Regions from separate parts of the Rahnella variigena genome, predicted to be linked through region 1. Evidence: predicted binding sites of a transcription regulator. Region 1 holds the regulator's gene; the other holds the start of a gene.
What was found. Region 1 encodes Fur, which represses iron uptake genes when iron is present. Its sites were predicted from a motif close to ATAATAATGAGAACNACTATCAA; they were not measured.
Positions count from the first base shown of each region.

Region 2: CKQ54_RS22425 (TonB-dependent receptor domain-containing protein) is a predicted target of Fur. The motif match lies at 5,370-5,392, and genes of this name have one in related genera.

Region 1 is NZ_NSDJ01000001.1:2,101,752-2,109,135, reverse strand. Features, by position in the region: gene ybfF (esterase) at 1-548, shown strand, start outside; gene ybfE (LexA regulated protein) at 810-1,091, shown strand; gene CKQ54_RS09700 (methyl-accepting chemotaxis protein) at 1,167-2,849, opposite strand; gene fldA (flavodoxin FldA) at 3,258-3,785, shown strand; gene fur (ferric iron uptake transcriptional regulator) at 4,099-4,554, shown strand; gene chiQ (ChiQ/YbfN family lipoprotein) at 4,738-5,079, opposite strand; gene chiP (chitoporin ChiP) at 5,093-6,514, opposite strand; gene glnS (glutamine--tRNA ligase) at 6,963-7,384, opposite strand, start outside.
Region 2 is NZ_NSDJ01000002.1:98,937-106,320, forward strand. Features, by position in the region: gene CKQ54_RS22405 (LysR family transcriptional regulator) at 1-427, opposite strand, end outside; gene CKQ54_RS22410 (TetR/AcrR family transcriptional regulator) at 689-1,261, opposite strand; gene CKQ54_RS22415 (arginase family protein) at 1,357-2,220, opposite strand; gene CKQ54_RS22420 (hypothetical protein) at 2,282-2,539, shown strand; gene CKQ54_RS22425 (TonB-dependent receptor domain-containing protein) at 2,780-5,200, opposite strand; gene CKQ54_RS22430 (siderophore-interacting protein) at 5,572-6,384, shown strand; gene CKQ54_RS22435 (PadR family transcriptional regulator) at 6,387-6,869, shown strand; gene map (type I methionyl aminopeptidase) at 6,937-7,384, opposite strand, start outside.

The DNA.
Region 1 (7,384 bases):
CGCTGGATGAAGTGGGTTTCCAAAAAATCATTGTTATCGGCCACTCGATGGGCGGCAAAGCAGCGATGGCGCTGACCGCGCTGATCCCTGACCGTATCGAGAAGCTGATCGTCATTGATGTCGCGCCGGTCGATTACCGCGTGCGCCGTCACGATGAGATTTTTGCCGCGATTAACGCCGTCACCGCTGCCGGATTACGTGACCGCACGTCGGCTGCCGCCTGTATGCGCGAGTATATAAAGGAAGACGGCGTGATTCAGTTTCTGCTGAAATCTTTCCAGCAGGGAGAATGGCGCTTTAACGTTCCGGTGCTGCTCAGTGAATACGAAACCATCACCGGCTGGGAAGACGTACCGGCGTGGGATCACCCGGCGTTATTTATCCGCGGCGGATTGTCGCCGTATGTGCAGGACGCTTACCGCGAAGATATCGCCCGTCAGTTCCCGCAGGCCAAAGCCTATGTCGTCGCCGGAACCGGACACTGGGTTCACGCGGAAAAACCTGAGGCCGTGCTGCGCGCTGTTCACCGTTTCATCGATGTGGACTAAGGTTTAACATCCTGGGGATAAATTGTGCAAAAAGTCTGCACAACTTAGAAAGTTATCATGAAATCAGGGCAATCAGGCGTTGTGAACCCCAGGCGCGCCAGTGTATGATTGCGCGCTATAATTTTGCCGCCCCGTTCACTCAGGCTGAGTCGCGGGGGGTAAATTGGGTCAGGGTTTCTTAGCCCGAAATGTGTGAAACGCTCGTCAGGAATCGGCTTGCCGTTTTCCGATGTAAAAACTTCCCTGGTTGTACCGCTACCTATGGCAAAAGAACAACTGGATCGCACGACGATTGATCTGTTCGCAGATGACCGCCGTCCGGGGCGTCCAAAAACAAATCCGCTATCCCGTGATGAACAGCTCAGGATCAACAAGCGCAATCAGTTACGCCGCGATAAAGCGAGCGGTCTGCGTCGCGTTGAGCTGAAAATGAATGCCGATGCTGTTGATACGCTCAATAAGCTGGCTGAAGAACGTAACATCAGTCGTAGCGAACTGATTGAAGAGATGCTGCTGGCACATCTTAACGGTCATGAAGGCTGATTAAAAACGGGTAACCTTTTCAGGCTACCCGTTTGTTTTTTCTTACTTATTCAACGCTCACTCTCTTCGTGCTTCTCAAAACGTTTCCCAGTTCTCAGCACTTTTCGCGCTATTCGCCGAAAGCAACCCGCCCATCCCGGTATCCGGACGCAGCAACGGAGCGGAAACCGCTTTCGCTGGACGTCCCTTCACGTTGGTGACGCTGTCTTTGAGTTTGAACGTGGCCACGGCGTTGTTGAGTAATGCAGCCTGTTCTTCCAGAGAAACCGCAGCCTGCGATGCCTCTTCAACCAGCGAGGCGTTCTGCTGCGTCACACTGTCCATCTGAGTGATCGCCACCGCCACCTGACCGATGCCTTTGCTTTGCTCATCAGATGCCGAAGCAATTTCCGCCATGATATCCGTGACATGCGTAATTGAGCGCACCACTTCATTCATCGTCAGACCGGCGTTTTCAACCAGTTTAGAACCGCTGTCGACGCGGGAAACCGATTCGCTGATCAGGGATTCGATTTCTTTCGCCGCCTGGGCGCTGCGCTGTGCCAGATTGCGCACTTCGCTGGCGACCACCGCAAATCCACGCCCCTGTTCGCCCGCACGTGCGGCTTCAACTGCGGCGTTCAGCGCCAGAATGTTGGTCTGGAAAGCTATGCTGTTGATGACCGACGTAATTTCAGCAATTTTCTTTGAGCTGCCGGAAATGTCTTTCATGGTACTGACCACGTCCGCCACAATATTTCCGCCCTTCTGCGCTGTGCCGGAGGCTTCAATCACCAGCTGGCTGGCGTGATGTGCGTTATCGGCATTGTGTTTCACCGTCGCTGTCAGTTCTTCCATGCTGGCTGCAGTTTCTTCCAGAGCAGAAGCCTGTTCTTCGGTACGCGAAGACAAGTCATTATTCCCTGCTGAAATTTCCGATGCGCCCTGATAGATATGGTTAGTACAGTTACGGATCGTCTGCACCGTATTCACCAGACTCGCCTGCATCACATTCAGCAGCGGGATCAGTTTACCGGCGCAGTTTTTACCGAACTCTTCCATATACTGCGTCAGGTCACCGCTGGCGATCACCGCGAACTGATCGCGGATTTTATCCAGCGGTTTCACCAGCGCCATCACCAGATAGCGGTCGGTCAGCAGCAACAGGAGCAAACCAATACCAAATGCGCTCAGCTGGATCACTTTGCTCATGTAGGTCAGATGATTGGATTCATTTTGTGCGGCCTGAAAATCAACTGAAATCTGGCTGCTGACTTTTTCCATTGATGAACCAAAAGTGCGGCTCAGCGCCGGAACCGTGGTGTTGGCTAACTGGTTATAGGTGTCGATATTCTTACTGCTGGCAGCATTGAATAACGGCGTAACGCCCTGTGTCAGCAGGTTTTCCCAGCTGGTCTGCAGTTCCTGAATGGCTGATTCTTCCAGGCCCGGATGGGGTACTGATTTAAAATCAGCCAGCGCCTGAGTCAGTCCATCAAGAGATTGTTTGGCGCTGTCAAAAATTTCAGGGCCCTTTGACGGGTCAGCCTGAAGCTGTGCAACCGCACGACTCAGACGCGTCACGGTACGGAAATACTGATCGTTACCTTTGCTGATCAGCGTCATGTTGTTGACCAGTTCGGTACTGTTCCTGGTATTTTGCGTTAATGTGCCAAGTGATGTGACGGTATAAAGGGAAACACCGGCCCACATCACGCAGAAGATGCCAAGAATGGTTAATAAAGCGGCCCTGATGGTAATATTTTTTAAAAACTGCACGATATGCCTCTCTCGAAACAGGACTGTTTCTGGTCTGAGGATTGACGGGGATGCGGAGAATCAAAACAGGTAACCAGCAGGCTTACGCCCCCGGACATGTTTGAACACCTCTCCGGGCATCGATTTCTTTATTATGTTGAGATTGCTCTCGCATCATCTATCGGCGGGACATGCGTAAACTTAAGGAAGGAGCCGGTTTATTTCTTCACTTTGCTTATGACCTCAGGAACCCTGTGGTTGATAAGCACACGATGGCGATAACACTTTAAAATATTGCCCGATAAACTTATTCCCCAGTTAAGAAGGCGAGCAGAAGCATATTCTCCGCCTCGCGAGTTTGTTATCATCTTCGCTATTATTGCCTGCAATGCAGGGCACTTCATTTAGAACAAGAGGTTAGATAATCTTATGGCCGTTGTAGGTATCTTCTTTGGATCCGATACAGGTAACACCGAAAACATCGCTAAAATGATCCAGAAACAATTGGGTAAAGATGTGGCTGAGGTGCATGACATTGCGAAGAGCAGCAAAGAGGATCTGGAAAAATTCGATATTTTGCTGATCGGAATTCCAACCTGGTATTACGGTGAAGCGCAGTGTGACTGGGATGACTTTTTCCCGTCGCTCGAAGAGATAGATTTCGAAGGTAAGCTGGTTGCCCTGTTTGGCTGCGGCGATCAGGAAGACTATGCCGAGTATTTCTGCGATGCACTGGGTACCGTGCGCGATATCATTGAGCCACGCGGCGCAGTGATTGTCGGACACTGGCCAACTGAAGGTTACCACTTTGAAGCATCCAAAGGCCTGGCAGATGATAAGCACTTCATCGGACTGGCAATTGACGAAGACCGTCAGCCGGAACTGACCGCTGAACGTGTTGATGCGTGGGTGAAACAGATCACAGAAGAACTCAGCCTTTCAGAAATTATCGGCTAAAACCCTGTTGGCCCTGAGGATTTATTCTACAATTGAAGGGCCAAACTATTACTGAAATTAACAATTTAACCGCTACAAAATTGTAACTTTCGGTCGTATCAAGGTACACTGAGTTCATCTGTTTTTTCTATCGATCAAGTCGTTGCATTATTAGTGTGACAGGCAATTTGTGATCTTTATTAACAGGCTGTCGTTTACGAGAATGGGCACACTTCCCTTAAACGAAGAACAGTAAACGAACAATTTTGTGCCGCCGATGCCACAGGCTGCATGCCTCAACTTGATTAGCACATAGTAACAGGACTGAATCCGCATGACTGACAACAACACCGCACTGAAGAAAGCCGGCTTAAAAGTCACGCTTCCGCGCCTCAAAATCCTGGAAGTGCTGCAAGCGCCGGAAGGTCATCACGTTAGTGCGGAAGATCTGTACAAGCAACTGATTGATATGGGCGAAGAAATTGGTCTGGCCACGGTATACCGTGTTCTGAACCAGTTTGATGATGCTGGTATCGTCACCCGTCATAACTTCGAAGGCGGCAAGTCCGTATTCGAACTGACTCAGCAACATCACCACGATCACCTGATCTGCCTGGATTGCGGTCGTGTGATTGAATTCCGTGACGAATATATTGAAGGTCGTCAGCGTGAGATTGCTAAAAAACATGGCATCAAACTGACCAACCACAGTCTGTACCTGTACGGTCACTGTGAAGCAGGCGACTGCCGTGAAGATGAATCTTTGCACAATGACAAACCTGCGCATTAATTTGCACAGCTTCGATTGTCGCAAATGTTCTAAATAAACTAACCGCTGGAAAGCGGTTTTTTTATGCCTGTGCTTCACCCCGAACACAGACGCCGCTTGCCGACGTAAAAAACCCCGGCAAGCCGGGGTTTCGCTTTTGATAATGATGTTTTTGCCAGCTAAGGCTTTTACAAAAATCTGCTATTAGTTCGCCATTGCAGGCGCGTTATTGGATGTGATTTCCTGCCAGATTTTACCGCAATCCGCCGCATATGCCTGACCATCACCGGTTTTGCGCGCCGTCAGACAGCGCTGGTAATCCAGCACGCGAACTGTTTCCTGTTCCGCAAATTTCTGGTGTGCTTTTTCCTGTTTCAGCTTGTTCAGCAACACCTGACAGGTCGCCAGTTTGTCCGGATTACCTTCTGAAGAGTTAATACAGGTGCGGTAGTCTTCACGCGTTTGCGAAATCTGTGCCTGATCGGCGGTAGGCGCACAGCCTGCCAGCAGAACAGCCGATACCGCCATCATCAGTAATTTATTCATCGACATAACGACCTCAGAAAATAGTGAATGGAGCAATAACGATGAATTTCACGTCTTTTTCATCCTGGAATATGTTGCCGTAACCCCCGCCCCAGCTCGGAATATCCGAGTGGTTGTCGTACTGGGTGTAATGCAGTTTGAACAGTGTCCCCTTCGCGCGGCCTTCCTGAATGGTGTAAAGCGCATCCAGGCTCCAGGCGCTCTCTTTCAGACGCTGGCTCTGGTCATAAGCGGCGTTGGTACTCGGTTTGGCGTCCCACGCGTAAACGTAAGAACCCCCGACGGCAAAGCCCGGCAGATCCCATTTCGCCAGATCGTAAAGTACGCCGGCGTACACCGCTTTCTCGCCGTTGGCGTTGAAGTCCGAACGGTTATCCCACCACACGTCAAGACGACCGTTGGAGGAGGAATACGTCGGGGTCATACGTTGCAGGAAGTAGCCCTGATTACCTTCCGCTTTGACCATCGTACCTTCCAGCCGCCAGTTAAACTGACCGGTGGTGTAACCGAAAGTCAGCGCCTGCAACCAGGCCATCCCGTCATACAAGCTGTTCGGATCGTTCTTATTGCTGATGCGATCTTCCGCACCGTAGAACTGGTAGCTGGTGGTCAGCGGATTGCCCATCAGATCGATTTTGTAAGACGCTTTGGCAAAATACTGATCGACGTAACTTTCAGCCTGACCAAAAGCGCCTTCCAGCACAAAGTCGTTTTTGAAGTCGTATTTCGCTCCAAGAGAGTGGATGTATGAAACGCCCGTTTTCTTATCGTTCTGGCGGAAATCATCCATTTCCAGATGCCACGGAGATTTATATTCATCCGCCCACATGTAGGAGAAACTCAACTCTCCCGGATCACCGAAATCGTGCTTGTAGCCCGCTTCCGCACCGCGGTAAGTTCCCGGCATGAAGCTCCAGTGCGGTGCAATCAGTGTCTGGCCCGTTGGCTGGATGTAACCGGCATGCCCCCAGAATCCGCCGTATTTAAATTTACCGGCGGCTTTGTACAGGCTGACCCCACTTTTATCGCCGGAGTAATCTTCGTCGTAAGCACGGTTGCTGTTGGAGAAAGCGATTTCGTTGGGATGTCCGCTTTCGCTGCTTTCGGCCATTTCTATCGCCGTAAAGGCTGCGATATCAATACCAAACATGTCCCAGGCATAGCCGGAAGAAAAATCGAGATTCAGGTTAGCGGTAGAATGTGAAAGGTTGGTTGTGTAGTCTTTGTAGTTGTCGCTCGCCGGATCCATGTCCTTGCGGTCACGCTCACGCTGCCAGTAATACACACCGCCGGTCAGCGTCGAATCATCAATAAAACCTGCCGCTTTGGCATCTTCAGAAAACATCATTCCGCCACCCAATAAGGTGCCGGCAAGAGAATATAGTGCAGGTTTCAGGTAAGCCGATCCCCTGCCCCTGTTAAGGTGCTTGTGCATAGAAATTCCTCATCTTTGACTAAAAAATACCAACAAAACCCAAACGGGTATTAAAAGCGGCCGCCAAAGGCGTAACCGGTTAAATCACGTTCAAGAGTATTTTTCGCGACGCGAATTATCAATGAGTAATTACTCATTGATCGCTGAAGTATGACAAAGTGCACATAAAGATGAAAAAGTGTAACAAAATGCCATAGGAAAGAGTTAAGCGGAGGAGTAACTAAAATAAATAACATAATCAGTGAATTGATAGTTTTAAGCGTTCATTTAAACGTTTCAGCACACAAAAAACAGGGTTTAAAAGTAAACATCAAAAACACATTAATTCGCGATGAAAAACAAAATCACCATGCACATGTCATTACCAGCAGACAGAAATAGCAGACATAAAAAAAACGCAGCCGGAGCTGCGTTTCATCAGTCGTTCAAACAAGCCATTCAGAGGCAATTACGCGACGGGTTTGCTTTCCCAGGTATCACGCAGACCAACGGTACGGTTGAACACCAGATTGTCAGCGCTTGAGTAGCGGCTGTCGGCGCAGAAGTAACCTTCACGCTCGAACTGCAGGCTGATTTCAGCCTGAGCTGCCACCAGAGAAGGTTCAACAAAACCGTGAGCAATCACCAGCGATTCCGGGTTGATCGTGGTCAGGAAGTCCTCTGCCTGGCCAGGATTCGCCACGCTGAACAGACGGTCATACAGACGGAATTCCGCCGGTTTACCTTCTGTCGCAGAAACCCAGTGGATCACACCTTTCACCTTGCGGCCATCAGCGGGATCTTTGCTCAGCGTTTCGATATCGTAAGAACAAAAGATGGTGGTGATATTGCCTTCTGCGTCTTTCTCAATGCGTTCCGCTTTAATCACAT
Region 2 (7,384 bases), on a different contig from region 1:
CATCATAACGCTCAGCGACAATATCTTTGAGTCCGTACTCGCTGATAATTTCAATGTTGATATCGGGATACTCAAGCATCAGCGGGGCGAGTTTAGGCCAGAGAATTGTATCGGCTGCATGTTCAACGGCAGTAATACGCACAGTACCGGCTGGTTTTTCTCTCAACCCGCTGAGTGCGGCGATCTCACTTTCAATTTCGTCAAAATGTGGTCCTATACGGGAAAGTAGCCGCTCGCCAGCTTCTGTCACAGAAACGCTACGCGTGGTACGGGTAAGAAGGCGAAGGCCAAGATCTGCTTCAAGAGTCCTTACCGTGTAGCTCAGTGCCGACTGCGAGACACCTAACTGAGCGGCCGCTTTTGTGAAACTTTTTTCACGGGCAACTGCGATAAAAGCTTGATAATCGTTCACATTTTTACGGCGCATTTATTGACCAGGTTTTTTGGATTAATATTTCTTACTTATAAAATAATTCCTGGCGTGGAGGTTTGTCTATTGGTAACGAGCCAACGTTCCACATCCACGACAAGTATCCATTAGCACTCACTCATGCTCAATTGAACCAAGGCTTACCAACTTCCGCTTTTGGCACACAGCATACAAGTATCTGGCGCTGAAGGTCTGCTGAGAGCGATCAGCGGACATTAACGATTCGTGGGCCATCATGTTGACTAAATCTGGTTAGCACTAATTCAATAATTTTGACATCAGCTCAAAAAACATTGGCAGGTCATGGCTGATCGAGAAGGACGCATTTATGGCTTTACGTGCGATTAAACCGTCAATAAAGGCAAAAAGTATAATCGTGATTTCCTCCAGGTTAATGTTCCGGCGAAACTCTCCCGCCGCAATACCTTCTGTGATAATCCCTGCAATACTTTTCCGCATGATGATATCACTGGATATATACGTTTTTTGCAATTCAGGGTTCCGTGCAGATTCCGCAATGATTTCAACCCACAGTCGATGCGTGACTGGGTAACCTACATCGCTTATGCATGAAGTAACCTGCGTACAAAGGCGGTCGAAATAAGTACCGCCAGATGGAGTGTTATGGCCTATCAACGCTGAATTCTGCTCCTCAAGAACGATTGCCTTGATGAGGTCATCTTTGCTCTTGAAATACGTGTACATTGCTCCCTGGCTGATCCCAGCCCGGATGGAAATTTCACGCACGCTTGTCGCACTAAAGCCTTTTTCTGCAAAGCAGGCTGCAGCAGCGGTAATCAGCTTATGGTAGGTTTCAGTTTTCTTTAACATGTCGACTATTACGTTTAATCTGGTGCCCAACTTTAACGCTCTTTTATAATAGGAGCCAGGGTAGAACGCTGTAGCCTGGCTCCCTCAATCCGATGTTACTTTATAAGCGGTAACGCACTGAGCATATTCTTGAGGTTCAGCATATCCCAGGGCAAATGTTCAGCGATCGTCAGGCCAACAGGTTGTGCTTTTGAGTTAGCCTGAGCTATCAGGTTGAGTACATTTTCAATAGTCAGTTTGCCTTCTGCCACGTCACCAAAGTCATGCTCTCCTCTGCCAGGCCTTGCGAAAAGAACAGAACGGAAAAGTGATGGATCGAGAACGTCCAGATCAATGTGTATCGCCAGATATTCAATATTTTCCTTTTTAATCCACTCAATAACGTCTTTCCCGTCGTCTTTGATTTGTTCAGGACCGATAGTCGCAATGTTATGATGAGCAAGGTATTCCGCTTCATAAGTCAGTGGATCGTGGATACCGGCAATCATTATTTTTGAGGGATTGAGTCTGGTGGCCACATGAGCAAGCAAGTCTTTATCACCTGTTCCAATCAGTGCTCCCAGAACATGAGCATGGGCGTTTGGATATTGTTTTGCAGTCTGTACGTCGGGATGGGAGTCAATCCAGAGCACACCGAGTCTATCACCGTATTTATTGAGCAGATGTGAAAAAGGTGCCAGTGATACCAGGCAATCGCCGCCAAATACGACAATTGAATCGGGATCATGTTTCTCAATCAGAGCGGCTGCATCCTTGAGTTGCCTGATAATTTGAGGTTTAGCGTTAATGCCGTCCACCTCAACCAATGGCTCCGTTGTGGGCTCATCGACCGGAACAGACTCAACAGGACCATCCGATTCGGGTGAAAGATACGAGAGAAGAAGCGAGCCAAGATGATAGGGGGGATTATTGCCACCTTGCCATTGAGGAAATAATAATCTGAGTGTTTTACTGGTCATAATTTGCCTGTCTTGTTTGAGCAATGGATTGATTTGTGTGAAATTACCACTATAAAAATGAATGATCGTTCATTCATTTTACGTAATCATTGCTTTTCCGCAAGCAGCGCGGCACGTTCAGCTAATGCCGCAAAGTGAGAGCCTTTTTACCGAACACAAAAATCATCAGGGGCAGGAGCTGTCGGGCAGCGTGCGCATTACCCTTCAACCTTTGTTTGAAAATCAGGAAATTTTGCGGCGTTTACTTAAGCATTTGCGAGATTATCCGCACCTGAATATCGAATGGCTGCCGACCGGGTGTCCCGGAGTCTTTACGTGACCTGCAATTTAATTACCCGCTCAGCGCGCTGAATAACAGTAACTCCGGACGGGCCTGGCCCTGGCAATTTTCCGCCCCCATCAGCCTCTGCTACCCGCCCGCGTACGGCTGGTGTTTGACTGGCTGACGCAGATCCTCAAAGAGCTGTTCAGCGAATAGCGGCGTTATTAAGGAAATAAAAAAGCGCCATGTTTGCACATGACGCTGTTGTGATTAAACGGCTGTGTTTACCGTCTGATGTTAGAAATCAACATTGACGCCCAGCTGGAAGCTGCGACCTGGCATCACGGCCAGTGCCTTGTTGTATTCATCCTGATTAGTGGTATCAGTCAGAGTACGGCTGCTCAGGTAATCCCAGTATTTGCGGTCGGTGATGTTGTAAACACCACCGCTGAGTTTCACGTTCTTCGCGACTTTCCAGTACGCCGTTGCATCAACCATACCGTAGCCCGGTACGTTCATGTATTCGGTGGTGGAACCCGTGATTGGCGTACCGGCGTTGGTGTAGCTCTGACGGTTTGTCGCTTCGGCTTTTTTACCTTTGACGAAAGTCGCGGTCAGCGCAGTACCGTACACGCCGGATGGATCATCCCACGCCACGCCAGCGACAAATTTCATTGGCGGCACGCTGTCGAGATCCACATACTTGTCGCCATCGTAGCTGGATTTCGATTCACCTTTGGCATAACCCAGTGCGAAGGTGGTGCTCAGACCGTCAACGCTGCTGAACCAGGTACCGTAGTTAATTTTGGTGCTCAGATCGCCACCATAGATAAACGCTTCATCGCGGTTTTCGGCCTGATAAATCGTATAAATATTGGAGGGCACATTGGTGAACATGCCCGGGTTGGCAGCACGGCTGTAGCGGGTGTTGGCAATAAAGTTTTTGTAGGTGTTGTAGAAAACGGAAGTCTTGAAGGTTACACCTTCAGTCGCTTCACCTTTCATACCCCATTCGAAGTTATTGCTGGTCTCGGTTTTCAAATCCGTGTTGCCGATCAGCGCGTATTGCTGAGAACCGGCATAAGAAGAACCGAGGTTCCAGGAACCGTAAAGCTGGCTGGCATCCGGGAATTGCGCACCACGACGATATTGCAGGTAAGTCATCAGCTTAGGCGTGATGTCATAGGTGAACGCCAGGGACGGCAGAAATTGCGTATCGGAATTGGCTTTGCCATATAGGGTAGAAACCTGGCCTTCAGAGACGGTGCTGTTGGACAAGTCAGACAGATCTTTCGCTTTGGTGTTCTGATACGCCACACGCACAGCAGGCACGATGGAGAAGTCATGGCCATCAAGGTCAAACTTCATGGTGTCCTGCAGGAAGCCGCCGAGAATATAAGAACGGCTGTTCGCTTCCGGCTGCATGATAGTGGTGTAAACGCTTTGCTCCGGGCTTTCACGGAACGGACGTTCAGTGTTGGACATACGACCGTTGATACCGGCGCTCAGCTCATGACGACCCAGCGTTTTCAGCCAGCTGGTTTCCCCGCCGAAAGTGTTGACGTCATAGTTGGAATAGACGTTCATCATCTGCTTACTGGCGTTCGGCATGTAGGTATTGTCGTGCGCCTGCGTGTACTGGTAATACACTTTCGAAACAATAGCATCGACGTAATCGTTGAACGGTGTCCATTCGTCTTTCAGCGTCGCGCCCCAGCGGCGGGTGTTACTTTGCTGCTGTGCGGTGCCGAGAATGGCGCTGCCTGAGCTGTTCCACGCATCGTAATGGGTATGGTTTACTTTTTCGTAATAATCGAGCGTACCGGTGACTTTATGTTCGTCATTTGGCTGCCAGATAACGGATGTCATGACTGCGTCGGAGTGCCAGTTAGCCGGATACGCATCGTGCGTTCCGCTGTTATTGCTGGTTTCCTGGCCGTCGCGGCGGCTGATGGCGATCAGACCACGCAGGGTTTCATCACCTGCGGCGGCGGTGATGCCGTTGTGCCAGGAGCGGTCGGAAGAATCATAATCAGACTGGTAACCGAAATAGGTTTCCTTGCCCGGACGCAGATAATCATCGGCAGATTTTGGCAGGAAGGAAACGGCACCGCCGATTGAGGTGTTGGCGCGATCAGCGGAGGTGGCGCCGGATTCGATATCTACCTGGCCGTAAATGTAAGGATCGATGTAATCACGGCCAATACCGGAGGTGCCCAGACCCGCGCGGCTTGCGTAGCTGCGGCCGGTGGCGCTTGGCTGTGGAATGCCGTCGACATCGATGCCGACGCGGTTGCTTTCCAGACCACGGATGTTATAGCCGGTATAACCGTTACGGTCGAAGCCGCTTTTGCCGTTGCCGGAACCGCCGCTGGAGCCGGTTGCGGTGATCAGGGGCTCATAACGCATGATAGTGCCGAAATCATTGCCGCCTTTTTGCTGCATTTCTGCTGCGGTGATAGTGGTTTTCGAGCCCGGTTTTTTATCCGGTATCGTTTCGGTAACCGTCATCACTTCTTCATTGTTCTGCGCCAGATCCTGCGCAGTACGCACCACCGGTTTTTTCCTGATGGCTTCAGAAGCTGGCGTTTTATTGGCTGCCAGATCGGTGGTGTCTTTAACCGCTTGTGCTGCATTTACGTTAAAGGTGGTGGTGAGAATCGTCCCCATGAAAATGACGTTTTTCACCAAACCCTGCTGTGTAAAGGATTTGAACATTTGTTTTTAGCCCTGCACTATTTTTTAAAAGTTCTGCTCGCATTTACTGCCTTTCGACAAATCAGACGCGCTGGTCATCTGCTTTCAATTCTTCCGTAAAAAGCCCTTGTCCTTATAAAATATGGGTTTATTTGACGTCCTTACCCACTTCGGCTTGGTGCGAATGATAATGATACTGAGAATTGTTATCAACAAATTGATAAATAAAAATGGGCTTCTTAACGAAATCTTTGCAATGTGTGGCTCAGAATGAACTACCGCGAGATCAAAAGTGCGGGGGATGATGCCTGTGTCCTTACGTTTTTCAGGGTTGCGGAAAATATTCCTAAGATATATCTTTCGTTCAACCTTACTTAAAAAGAGAAAACGTGATGACTCAACATCGCAACGAAACCCCTGCCGTAAACTTGCCTGTCCGCGTCAAAAACGACCTGGTTTTCCGTCATATCACCGTCAAAAGCAGCGAAAACGTGGCTGGCTGTTTTCAGCGTATCGTGTTGAACGGCGACGATCTGAAAGGTTTTAACTCGCGTGGTTTTGATGACCACATCAAACTGTTTTTCCCGGCAAATCCCGGTGATGTGATCACGCCGCCGACCGCGACCGACGAAGGCATTGTCTGGGGCGAAGGGCCGCGTCCGCTTAACCGCGAATACACGCCGCTGCATTTCGATGCACAAGCCAACGAACTGACGCTGGATTTCTATCTTCACGATGGCGGTGTCGCCAGTGAATGGGCGGCTGGCGCGAAGCCGGGCGATAAACTGATCATCGGCGGACCGCGCGGTTCACTGATTATCCCGACCACTTACGCATGGCAGTTGTATGTCTGCGATGAAACCGGTCTTCCGGCGGTGAAGCGCCGTTTGCGCGAGCTGAAACAGCCCGCGTCTGCCGCGAAAGTGACCGTGCTGGTCAAAGTGAAAGATGTCAGTTGCGTTAGCTACTTAGACGATGAAAAAGAGTTCGACATCGAATGGGTTGTCAGTGAAGAACAAAACGGTTATCAGGAAGATGACGCGGCAGTTAAAAAACTGAAAAGCATTTCTTTGCCGGAAAGTGATTACTACATCTGGGCGACCGGCGAGGGGAAATTTGTTAAAGGGCTGAATGATTACTTCGTCGAAAATCGCGGACTGGACGCCAATCTGGTGCGTTGTGTCGCTTACTGGCACAACAAGTAACGATGATGAATCATAAACACCGTCGCGAAAGGATGTTTGAAACGGGTGATATCCGTCTGCTGATGCTGCATTTTTTACAGCAACGTTCCGCTCACGGTTATGAACTGATCAAAGCCATCGAAGAACTCTCCAAAGGCGAATACACGCCGAGCGCCAGTATCATTTATCCGAACCTGACCTTCCTGGAAGAACAGGGTCTGGTAACGGCAAAACAGGAAGAGGGCGGCAAGAAACAATATTCGATTACGCCGGAAGGCACGCAGTCGCTGGCAGAGCAGGGTGATTTGCTCGGTTCAGTGACGGAAAAACTGCATTCACTGGCGATTTTATCGAATAACCGCAGTATTCCGGAAATGCAGCGGGCGATTAACAATATGCGCATGGCGCTCAATTTGCGGCTGGCGAAAGGTCCGATCGGGCAGGAAACGCTGTATAAAATCACCGATGCGTTAGACCGCGCGACCAAAGAAATTGAGCGCAGCTAAACGGATTATCAAAAACTATAAAGCCTCCGACCGGAGGCTTTATACGTTCAGGAAATATCACGGAAAATCAGTTCTCTTCAGGCCATGGGGTCAATATTTCATAGCCATCTTTTGTCACCGCAATCATATGTTCCCATTGTGCGGACAACGAATGATCTTTAGTCACCACCGTCCAGCCGTCGGGCAGCACTTTATTCTGCTTTTTACCGGCGTTCAGCATCGGTTCGATGGTGAATAACATGCCTTCCTGCAACACCAGTCCGCGGCCTTTTTCACCGTAATGCAGCACCTGCGGATCTTCGTGATAACCCATGCCGATGCCGTGACCGCAGTATTCTTCTACGATGGAAAACCCTTCGCGCTTCGCTACCGAGGCAATGGCATGACCCACATCACCGAGGGTTGCGCCGGGACGCACCACTTCGATACCGGCCATCATTGCTTCAAAGGTGGTATCCACCAGACGGCGAGCCATAATGCTCGGCTCACCGGCGTAATACATGCGGCTGGTGTCG